3 regions of the Pseudomonas sp. B21-054 genome follow, and region 1 is predicted to be linked to each of the others. Evidence: predicted binding sites of a transcription regulator. Region 1 holds the regulator's gene; each other region holds the start of a gene.
What was found. The regulator sigma-54, encoded in region 1, starts transcription at its own class of promoters, with help from an activator protein. The targets are predictions, from matches to a motif close to ANTGGCATNNANNTTGCTNT.
Positions count from the first base shown of each region.

Region 2: glnK (P-II family nitrogen regulator) is a predicted target of sigma-54. The motif match lies at 1,367-1,386, and genes of this name have one in related genera.
Region 3: flgB (flagellar basal body rod protein FlgB) is a predicted target of sigma-54. The motif match lies at 1,963-1,982, and genes of this name have one in related genera.

Region 1 is NZ_CP087204.1:1,077,861-1,081,102, reverse strand. It holds gene lptA (lipopolysaccharide transport periplasmic protein LptA) at 1-203, shown strand, start outside; gene lptB (LPS export ABC transporter ATP-binding protein) at 203-928, shown strand; gene LOY70_RS04565 (RNA polymerase factor sigma-54) at 1,093-2,586, shown strand; gene hpf (ribosome hibernation-promoting factor, HPF/YfiA family) at 2,663-2,971, shown strand; gene ptsN (PTS IIA-like nitrogen regulatory protein PtsN) at 2,984-3,242, shown strand, end outside.
Region 2 is NZ_CP087204.1:6,599,368-6,602,609, reverse strand. It holds gene LOY70_RS30320 (methyl-accepting chemotaxis protein) at 1-821, shown strand, start outside; gene LOY70_RS28865 (accessory factor UbiK family protein) at 913-1,173, opposite strand; gene glnK (P-II family nitrogen regulator) at 1,588-1,926, shown strand; gene LOY70_RS28855 (ammonium transporter) at 1,960-3,242, shown strand, end outside.
Region 3 is NZ_CP087204.1:5,245,968-5,249,209, forward strand. It holds gene flgE (flagellar hook protein FlgE) at 1-298, opposite strand, end outside; gene flgD (flagellar hook assembly protein FlgD) at 329-1,051, opposite strand; gene flgC (flagellar basal body rod protein FlgC) at 1,067-1,510, opposite strand; gene flgB (flagellar basal body rod protein FlgB) at 1,514-1,921, opposite strand; gene cheR (protein-glutamate O-methyltransferase CheR) at 2,283-3,110, opposite strand; gene LOY70_RS22730 (chemotaxis protein CheV) at 3,164-3,242, opposite strand, start outside.

The DNA.
Region 1 (3,242 bases):
AGGACCGTGTCGTGCTGATCGACCGCGCCAAGGTCGTCGACAAGGACGGCAACGTCACCCAAGGCGAGAAAATCGTCTATGACACGAACAAAAAACTGGCCAGCGCCGGTCGTGCCACCGGCAGCAAGGTCACCGAATCGCGCCCACGCATCGACATGGTGATCCAGCCGAAAAAGAAAACCGACGAGCAGAAGGCCCCGTAATGGCAACTCTGAAAGCTCAGCATCTGGCCAAGAGCTACAAGAGCCGCCAAGTCGTGCGTGATGTCAGCCTGTCTATCGACAGCGGCCAGATCGTCGGCCTGCTCGGCCCCAACGGCGCGGGCAAGACCACCTGCTTCTACATGATCGTCGGCCTGGTCCAGGCCGATCAGGGCCGCGTGCTGATCGACGACCTGGACGTCAGCCACCAGCCGATGCACGGCCGGGCAAAGGCCGGCATCGGCTATCTGCCACAGGAAGCGTCGATCTTCCGCAAGCTGTCGGTGGCCGACAACATCATGGCCATCCTCGAGACCCGCAAGGAGCTCGACAAGGCCGGCCGCCGCCAGGAGCTGGAAAGCCTGCTGCAGGAATTCCACATCAGCCACATCCGCGACAACCTGGGCATGAGCCTGTCCGGCGGCGAACGACGCCGCGTGGAAATCGCCCGCGCCCTGGCCACCGCGCCGAAATTCATCCTGCTCGACGAACCGTTCGCCGGCGTGGACCCGATTTCGGTGGGTGACATCAAACAGATCATCCATCACCTCAAGGCCAAGGGGATCGGCGTGCTGATCACCGACCACAACGTGCGCGAGACCCTGGATATCTGCGAAACCGCCTATATCGTCAATGACGGCCAACTGATCGCCGAAGGCGATTCCGCGGCCATCCTGGCCAATGACCTGGTCAAGGAAGTGTACTTGGGCCATGAGTTCCGCCTGTAAGCGCAAAGTGTCTGGCCAATCGCCAGGGCGTCGCTAATTTTATTATGGCGACGCCCTAGGCAAACACTTCAGTTTCAGGCATATAATTTGCTTAAGTTTGGCGCTTCGGCGCCCTGTAGTGGATGGCGCATGTGCGCCGGCGAATAAGGTGTTAAGCCCCTGCCATGAAACCATCGCTAGTCTTGAGAATGGGCCAGCAGCTGACGATGACACCGCAGCTGCAACAGGCCATCCGCCTGCTCCAATTGTCGACCCTGGACCTGCAACAGGAAATCCAGGAGGCCTTGGAGTCCAATCCGATGCTCGAACGCCAGGAAGAAGGCGACGACTTCGACAACACCGATCCGCTGGCCGATAACGTCGAGCAAAAAACCAATACCGAAATTCCGGAACCCTCCTACCAGGAAGCCGCCCCGACGGTGGATAACCTTGAGGATGGCGAATGGAATGAACGCATCCCCAACGACCTGCCCGTGGACACTGCCTGGGAAGACGTCTACCAGACCAGCGCCAGCAACCTGCCCAGCAGCGATGACGACGAGTGGGACTTCACCACCCGTACCTCTGCCGGCGAGAGCCTGCAAAGCCATCTGCTGTGGCAGCTGAACCTGGCGCCGATGTCCGATACCGATCGCCTGATCGCCGTGACCCTGATCGATTGCATCAACAATCAAGGCTACCTGGACGAGACCCTCGAAGAAATCCTCGAAGCCTTCGACCCCGAGCTGGACATCGAGCTGGACGAAATCGAAGCCGTCCTCCATCGCATCCAGCAGTTCGAACCGGCCGGCATCGGTGCCCGCAACCTGGGCGAATGCCTGCTGCTGCAACTGCGCCAGTTGCCTGCCAAGACGCCATGGCTGGCCGAAGCCAAGCGATTGGTCACCGATTACATCGACCTGCTGGGCGGTCGCGACTACAGCCAACTGATGCGCCGCATGAAACTCAAGGAAGACGAGCTGCGCCAGGTGATCGAACTGGTCCAGAGCCTCAACCCGCGCCCTGGCTCGCAGATCGAGTCCACCGAACCCGAATACGTGGTCCCTGACGTGATCGTGCGCAAACACAACGATCGCTGGCTGGTGGAACTCAACCAGGAGTCGGTGCCCAAGCTGCGGGTCAATGCCCAGTACGCCGGTTTCGTCAGGCGCGCCGACACCAGCGCCGACAACACCTTCATGCGCAACCAGTTGCAGGAAGCACGCTGGTTCATCAAGAGCCTGCAAAGCCGCAACGAAACCCTGATGAAAGTCGCCACCCAGATCGTCGAGCATCAGCGCGGCTTCCTGGAGTACGGCGACGAAGCGATGAAACCGTTGGTCCTGCATGACATTGCCGAGGCGGTGGGCATGCACGAGTCGACGATATCCCGGGTAACCACCCAGAAATTCATGCATACCCCCCGGGGCATCTATGAATTGAAATACTTTTTCTCCAGCCATGTCAGCACCTCCGAAGGCGGCGAATGCTCGTCCACGGCCATCCGCGCGATCATCAAAAAACTGGTCGCTGCGGAAAATCAGAAAAAGCCGTTGAGTGACAGCAAGATCGCTGGTTTACTGGAGGCACAAGGCATTCAGGTGGCCCGCCGTACCGTCGCCAAATACCGCGAGTCCCTCGGGATCGCACCTTCGAGCGAACGCAAGCGGTTGATGTAACGGGCCACGCCACAGCGTTCCAGTGGCAGGCATTTCTGCCTGCCGCTTTATGCACTGGCAACGAAGGAGAAGCTGTATGCAAGTCAACATCAGTGGACACCAACTGGAAGTGACCGAACCCCTGCGCACCTATATCGGCGAAAAACTCGACCGATTGGAGAGGCATTTCGACAAGATCACCAACGTGCAAGTCACGATGAACGTCGAGAAGCTGCTGCAGAAGATCGAAGCCACGCTGCATATCCCCGGCGGAGAAGTGGTCGCCAACGCGGAGCATTCAGACATGTATGCCGCAATTGACCTGCTGACCGACAAGCTGGATCGCCAACTTAAAAAGCATAAGGAAAAGACCCAGAGCCTCCTCCAGGGCGCAACCGGTCGTTAACCCCCCCAATCCATGATCCGACTAGAATCCATCCTGACCCCCGGCCGTTCCATGGTGAACGCGCCGGGCGGCAGTAAAAAGAAAGCCCTCGAACAAATCGCCAACCTGATCCACCGCGAAATGCCGGATCTGGAAATGCAGGACGTCTTCGAGGCCCTGGTTGCCCGTGAAAAACTCGGTTCCACCGGTTTTGGCAACGGCATCGCCATTCCTCACTGCCGCCTCAAGGGTTGTACCGCGCCCATCAGTGCGCTGTTGCACCTTGAAGCCC
Region 2 (3,242 bases), 1.3 Mb from region 1:
CTTCGGACCAGTTGGCTTCCGCCGCCGAGGAACTGACGGCAGTCACCGATGACGGCAGTCGTGCCTTGACCCGGCAGAATGACGAAATCCAGCAGGCGGCCACCGCTGTGACTGAGATGACGTCGGCGGTCGAGGAAGTGGCCCGTAACGCGGTCTCCACTTCGCAGGCGTCGCAATCGACCAGTTCGCAGGCCAGCAGCGGCCGTGATCAGGCCCGTAGCGCGGTGCAGGCGATCAACACCGCAACCCAGGAAATCACCGCGTCCACCGGGCTGGTCAGGGATCTTGCCGTGCAGGTTCGTGATATCGGCAAAGTGTTGGATGTGATCCGCGGGATCGCTGAGCAGACCAATCTGTTGGCGCTCAACGCGGCCATCGAGGCTGCCCGCGCCGGGGAGCAGGGCCGGGGCTTTGCCGTGGTGGCCGATGAGGTTCGCGCCCTGGCGGCGCGCACCCAGGCGTCCACCGGTGAAATCGAGAGCATGATCCACGCGGTACAGGATCGTGCCGACAGCGCGGTCGACGCCATGGGCAAGAGCCAGGCGCTGGTGACCGAGACCCAGAGCCTGGCCCGGGCCACTGGCGAGGCACTGGAGCAGATCGCCGACGGTATTTCGCAGATCAATGACCGTAACCTGGTGATTGCCACGGCGTCCGAGGAGCAGGCCCATGTGGCCCGCGAGGTTGATCGCAACCTGGTGAACATCCAGGATCTCTCCACCCAGACTGCGGCTGGAGCGAACCAGACCAATGCTTCGAGCCAGGAACTGTCCAACCTGGCTCTGTCATTCAATACCCTGGTCGGTCGTTTCCGTCTCTGACCCCATGGGTTGAATACGCCTGGGCCGCCAGGCGTGTCGCGCCGGCGGCGGCTCAGTGTCCGTGGTCCGCCGGGCGGTGGCCCGAGGCGGGTTATTCCTGTGCTGGGGCCAGTCGCGCTTCCAGCTCCGCGACCTTGGTTTCCAGACTCTCGAGCCGTGCCCGGGTTCGGGCCAGCACGACCATCTGGCTATCGAATTCTTCCCGACTCACCAGGTCCAGCTTGCTGAATCCGCTTTGCAGCAGGGCCTTGAACTGGCTTTCGATTTCGCTTTTGGGCAGAGGGGTATCGCCGCTCAAGAGGCGGGAAGCATGGCCGCTCAGGGCGTCGAGGAGGTCTTTGGGCGCAAGCATGGCAGGTGTCCTGGAAACAATGGCAGGCAGTGTATCACGCAGTGTCTATAGTCAATTCGCGAGCAACGGATGCACGCTTTTCGCGCACGAGGCCGGGCGTCGTCGCACTGTTGTTGTGCGTAACGCTGCGGTTTGTGGCGCAGCGCAGGCCGGCAGACGCTTGAAAGGATTGAAATCAGTGGGGTTGGGCACAGATGGCAAGCTTTCTGCTTAGAGGCTGATGACCCATGCACTGATGCAGTCGTTGTGACGAATGCAGTGCAACAGGCGGAGCGGGGAGTTTCGTCAGGAGCGGTTAACTGGCACCAGTCGGGCAACTTGGGCCGACGATGCGTTACAAAGCCAGGCACTGCGCTTAGACTTGAGTCGGGTTTGTTTTCCTGGGGCAAGTCCACCAATTCGGGAGAAAGTTTCATGAAGCTAGTCACTGCCATCATCAAGCCGTTCAAGTTGGACGACGTGCGCGAGTCGTTGTCCGAGATCGGCGTGCAGGGCATTACCGTTACTGAGGTCAAAGGCTTCGGTCGGCAAAAAGGTCATACCGAGCTGTATCGCGGCGCGGAATACGTGGTCGATTTCCTGCCGAAAGTGAAGATCGATGTCGCCATTGACGACAAGGATCTTGACCGGGTGATCGAGGCAATCACCAAGGCCGCCAACACCGGCAAGATTGGTGACGGAAAGATCTTTGTGGTCAATCTGGAACAGGCTATTCGCATCCGTACCGGCGAAACCGATACCGACGCTATCTAAGCCGCCAAACCCAACGCCCCAGGAGAAAACAATATGACTCTGCGTAAATTCGCAGGGCTAGGAGCCCTGTTGTCCTTCGCAATGCCTGGCCTGGCCATGGCAGAAGAAGCGGCAGCCCCAGTCCTGAATTCCGGCGACACCGCCTGGATGCTGACTGCCACGATTCTTGTACTGTTTATGACCATTCCCGGTCTGGCGCTGTTCTACGGCGGCATGGTTCGGTCGAAAAACCTTCTTTCCGTGATGATGCAGTGCTTCGCCATTACCGGTCTGATCAGCGTCCTGTGGGTCATTTATGGCTACAGCATCGCGTTCGATACCACGGGCATGGAGCAGGGCGTCGTCAATTTCAATTCCTTCGTGGGTGGCCTGGGCAAAGCGTTCCTGGCGGGCGTTACCCCGTCCAGCCTGACCGGTCCGGCGGCGCTGTTCCCTGAAGCGGTGTTCATCACCTTCCAAATGACCTTCGCCATCATCACCCCGGCGCTGATTGTCGGTGCGTTTGCCGAGCGGATGAAGTTCTCCGCCATGCTGGTCTTCATGGGCGTGTGGTTCACCCTGGTGTATGCACCGATTGCACACATGGTCTGGTCCGGTAACGGCGGCCTGCTGTGGGACTGGGGCGTGCTGGACTTCGCTGGCGGCACCGTGGTGCACATCAACGCCGGTATCGCCGGCCTGGTGGCGTGCCTGGTACTGGGCAAGCGCAAAGGCTTCCCGACCACGCCAATGGCACCGCATAACCTGGGTTACACCCTGATGGGCGCCGCCATGCTGTGGGTCGGCTGGTTCGGCTTCAACGCCGGTTCCGCCGTCGCCGCCAACGGCACCGCCGGCATGGCGATGCTGGTCACCCAGATTGCCACCGCCGCTGCCGCGCTGGGCTGGATGTTTGCCGAGTGGATCACCCATGGCAAGCCAAGCGCACTGGGCATTGCCTCGGGCGTAGTGGCGGGTCTGGTCGCGATTACCCCGGCTGCCGGCACCGTGGGCCCGATGGGCGCCCTGGTCATCGGCCTGGCAGCAGGCGTGGTGTGCTTCTTCTGCGCCACCACCCTCAAGCGCAAACTCGGTTATGACGATTCCCTGGACGCCTTCGGCGTGCATGGCATTGGCGGTATCCTCGGCGCGATCCTGACCGGCGTGTTCGCAGCACCGGCCCTGGGTGGCTTCGGCACTGTGACCGATATCGGTGCGCAAGTGTGGATTCAATTCAAGGGTGTGGCTTTCACGGTGGTCTACACCGCGATCGTCACTTTCATCATCCTCAAGGTGCTGGACGCCGTCATGGGTCTGCGTGTCTCCGAGGAAGAAGA
Region 3 (3,242 bases), 2.7 Mb from region 1:
AGCTCAGGGAGCCGTCGTTGCTCAGGACAAAGAAGCCCTGCCCTTGGATGCCCATGTCCAGCACGTTGCCGGTGTTGTTGACGTCACCCTGGCCGAACTGCTGGGAAACGTTGGCCAGGCGCACGCCGTTGCCGACGGTCTTGCTGCCCGAACCCAGCTTGGTGGCCGAGTAGACGTCTTCGAATTCCGCGCGGGACGATTTGAAACCGGTGGTCGCCACGTTGGCGATGTTGTTGCCGGTCACGTCCAGCTGTTTGTTGGCTGCATAGAGACCGCTAAGGCCGATATTGAAAGACATATTGCACTCCTTTTGCCGGGTTAGTCGGCTCTACATACCAATAGTTTGTACTTTGGACAGGGCGATGCTGCCCAGCCCGGCGAGGTTGAGCATCAGCTCACCCCCTGTCTGGCTGATCGTCACACTGCTGACCGTGGCCGGCAGGTTGGTGATCAGAGACGTCGCCTTGCCGTCGATGGTGGTCGAGGCGGCGAATGTGTAAGTGCCCGATTCGACCGTCGCGCCCGCATCGTTCTTGCCGTCCCAGATAAAAGCGGAATTGCCGGCGTTCTGGCTGCCCAGGTCGATGGTGCGGACGGTCTTGCCGTCCTTGTCCACGATCTTGACCGCGACGGAGGACACCGATGTCGGTACCACCACCGTGCCGTTGAGGCTCTTGGAGGTATCGACCACGGCTTTGTCGCCTGGGGCGATGACCGAGCGACCGACCAGCGACGAGGCCTGCAAGGCCTGGGACGAGTTGTAGTTGCCGGCGATACCGCTGACTGTCTCGTTGAGGGTGGTGATACCTTCCAGGCTGCTGAACTGCGCCAATTGGGCCACGAACTCACCGTTGTCCTGGGGCTCCAGCGGGTTCTGGTTCTTCAGCTGGGTAACGAGCAGTTGCAGGAACGCATCCTTGCCCAGCTCCTTCTTGCCGGTCGCCGCACCTGTCATTGACCCGAGGGTATCGGAGGTGTTGTTGGTCTTGACCGAGGAATTGGCGAGGATCTCGTTGAGGCTCAAGCCGCTGGTGGTGTTGGTAACGCTCATGTGACTCGCCCCTTATCACTGACCGAGGGTCAGGACCTTCTGCATCATGGTTTTGGCGGTGTTCATCATTTCGGCGTTGGTCTGGAACGAACGACTGGCGGAAATCATGTCGGCCATTTCTTCGACGACGTTGACGTTCGGGTAGTAGACGTAGCCCTTGGCGTCAGCGGCCGGATGGTTCGGCTCGTAACGTGCCTCGAGGTTGCTCTGGTCTTCGACCACGCCGAGCACCTGCACACCCTGGCCGGCGGCGTCCTGGTTCTGGAACAGCGAGTCGCTGCCGCCAGACTGGCCGCCCTGGTACATGGTGGCGAATACCGGGTGACGGGCACGGTAGGTCTGGTCGATGCTCGACGAAACGGTCTCGGCGTTGGCGATGTTACTGGCGACGGTGTTCAGGCGAGTGGTCTGGGCACTCATGGCACTGCCGGCGATGTTAAATACGCTCGCGATCGACATGACTTACTCTCCACGCAGGGCCGATACCAGCCCTTTGAATTTGCTGTTGAGCAGGGTGAAGCTGGCCTGGAAGTTCACGGAGTTTTCCGCGTAGTTGGACTGTTCCAGTTGAGCGTCCACGGTGTTCTGGTCGATCGAAGGTTGCATCGGCGTGCGGTACATCAGCGATTCGTCGCCATTGCCCAGGCCTTCGGCTTCGATATGACGGCTGTTGGTCATGTTCAAGGCGAAGTGGCCGTTCTTGGTCTTCTCGTTCTGCTCGGCGAGCACTTTAGAGAAATCCAGGTCCCGAGCCTTATAGTTCGGGGTGTCGGCGTTGGCGATGTTGTTGGCCAGGACTTCGGCACGCTGGGCGCGGAAGCTCAGGGCCTGTTCGTGGATACCGAGCGCTTTATCGAAGCTGATGCTCATGTCGGAAACCTTTGGGTGACCAGAATTTACGTACGATGAACTTAGCAAGCGTCGTGCCACTTTCAAAAACCCCATAAACCGGGGCTTTGCGGGCATCGGCAAAGCGGCAATGCCAGAAAAGCGGCAATCGGCTTCCGCTGGCTGCCGCTTTTCTGCCGCTTTCATCCAGGCAACAGAGGTCAAAAATGTGGGAGCGAGCTTGCTCGCGATAGCGGTGTGTCAGTCAACATTGATGTCGCCTGCCAAACTGCTATCGCGAGCAAGCTCGCTCCCACAGGGATAAGGGTGATAGGGAGGAAATTAGCGGGCATAAAAAAACGGGAGCCCCTGGGGACTCCCGTTTTTTGACAACCCCTGCGAATCACTTCGCCTGGTAAATGATCCCCGGACTGCACTGGACCATCTGATAATGATCCGGCAAACCGTTCAACGCTTCGGAGGCGCCGAGGAACAGGTAGCCGCCGGGCTTGAGGGTGCTGTGGATACGCAGCAGGATGTCTTTCTTCACCTCAGCGGAAAAGTAGATCAGCACGTTGCGGCAGAACACGATGTCGAACTTGCCCAGGCTGGCGTAGCTGTCCAGCAGGTTGAACGAGCGAAACTCCACCCGGCTCTTGATCGGTGCCTTGACCACCCACTTGCCCGGCCCTTTCGGGTCGAAGTAGCGTTGCAGGCGGTCCGGCGACAAACCACGGCCGATGGCCAGGCTGTCGTACTCGCCAGTCTTGCAGTTATTGAGCATGGTCCCGGACAGGTCGGTGGCGACGATCTGCACGCCGCCTTTCAACTGGCCCAGGTTGGAGCGCTCGAACTCGTCGATGGTCATCGACAGCGAATAGGGTTCCTGCCCCGACGAGCAGGCCGCCGACCAGATCCGCAGGCGTTGACCCGGGCTGGCCTTGATGGCCGCCGGCAACACCCTGTTCTTCAACACCTCGAATGGATAGGTGTCACGAAACCACAAGGTTTCGTTAGTGGTCATGGCGTCCACCACCATCTCGCGCAAACCGCTGCGCGGCTGGGTCTGGATACGCTGCACCAGTTCACCCAACGATTTAAGGCCCTGTTGCTCCATCAACTTGTTGAGACGGCTCGACACCAGGTATTGCTTGTTCTCACCAAGCAAAATGCCACAGGCTTTTTCCAGGAAGACCCGGAACTGTTCGAAATCCAAATTACCCGTAGACAAAATACCGCCTCTTTCATTGTGTTGGCTTGCCGGGCGCACAGCGCGCCCAACCTTTATTCTGCTGCCTTGATCCGATCGACTACCCGGGAAGCCAGGTCATCGGGCCGGAACTTGGCCAGGAAATCGTCGGCA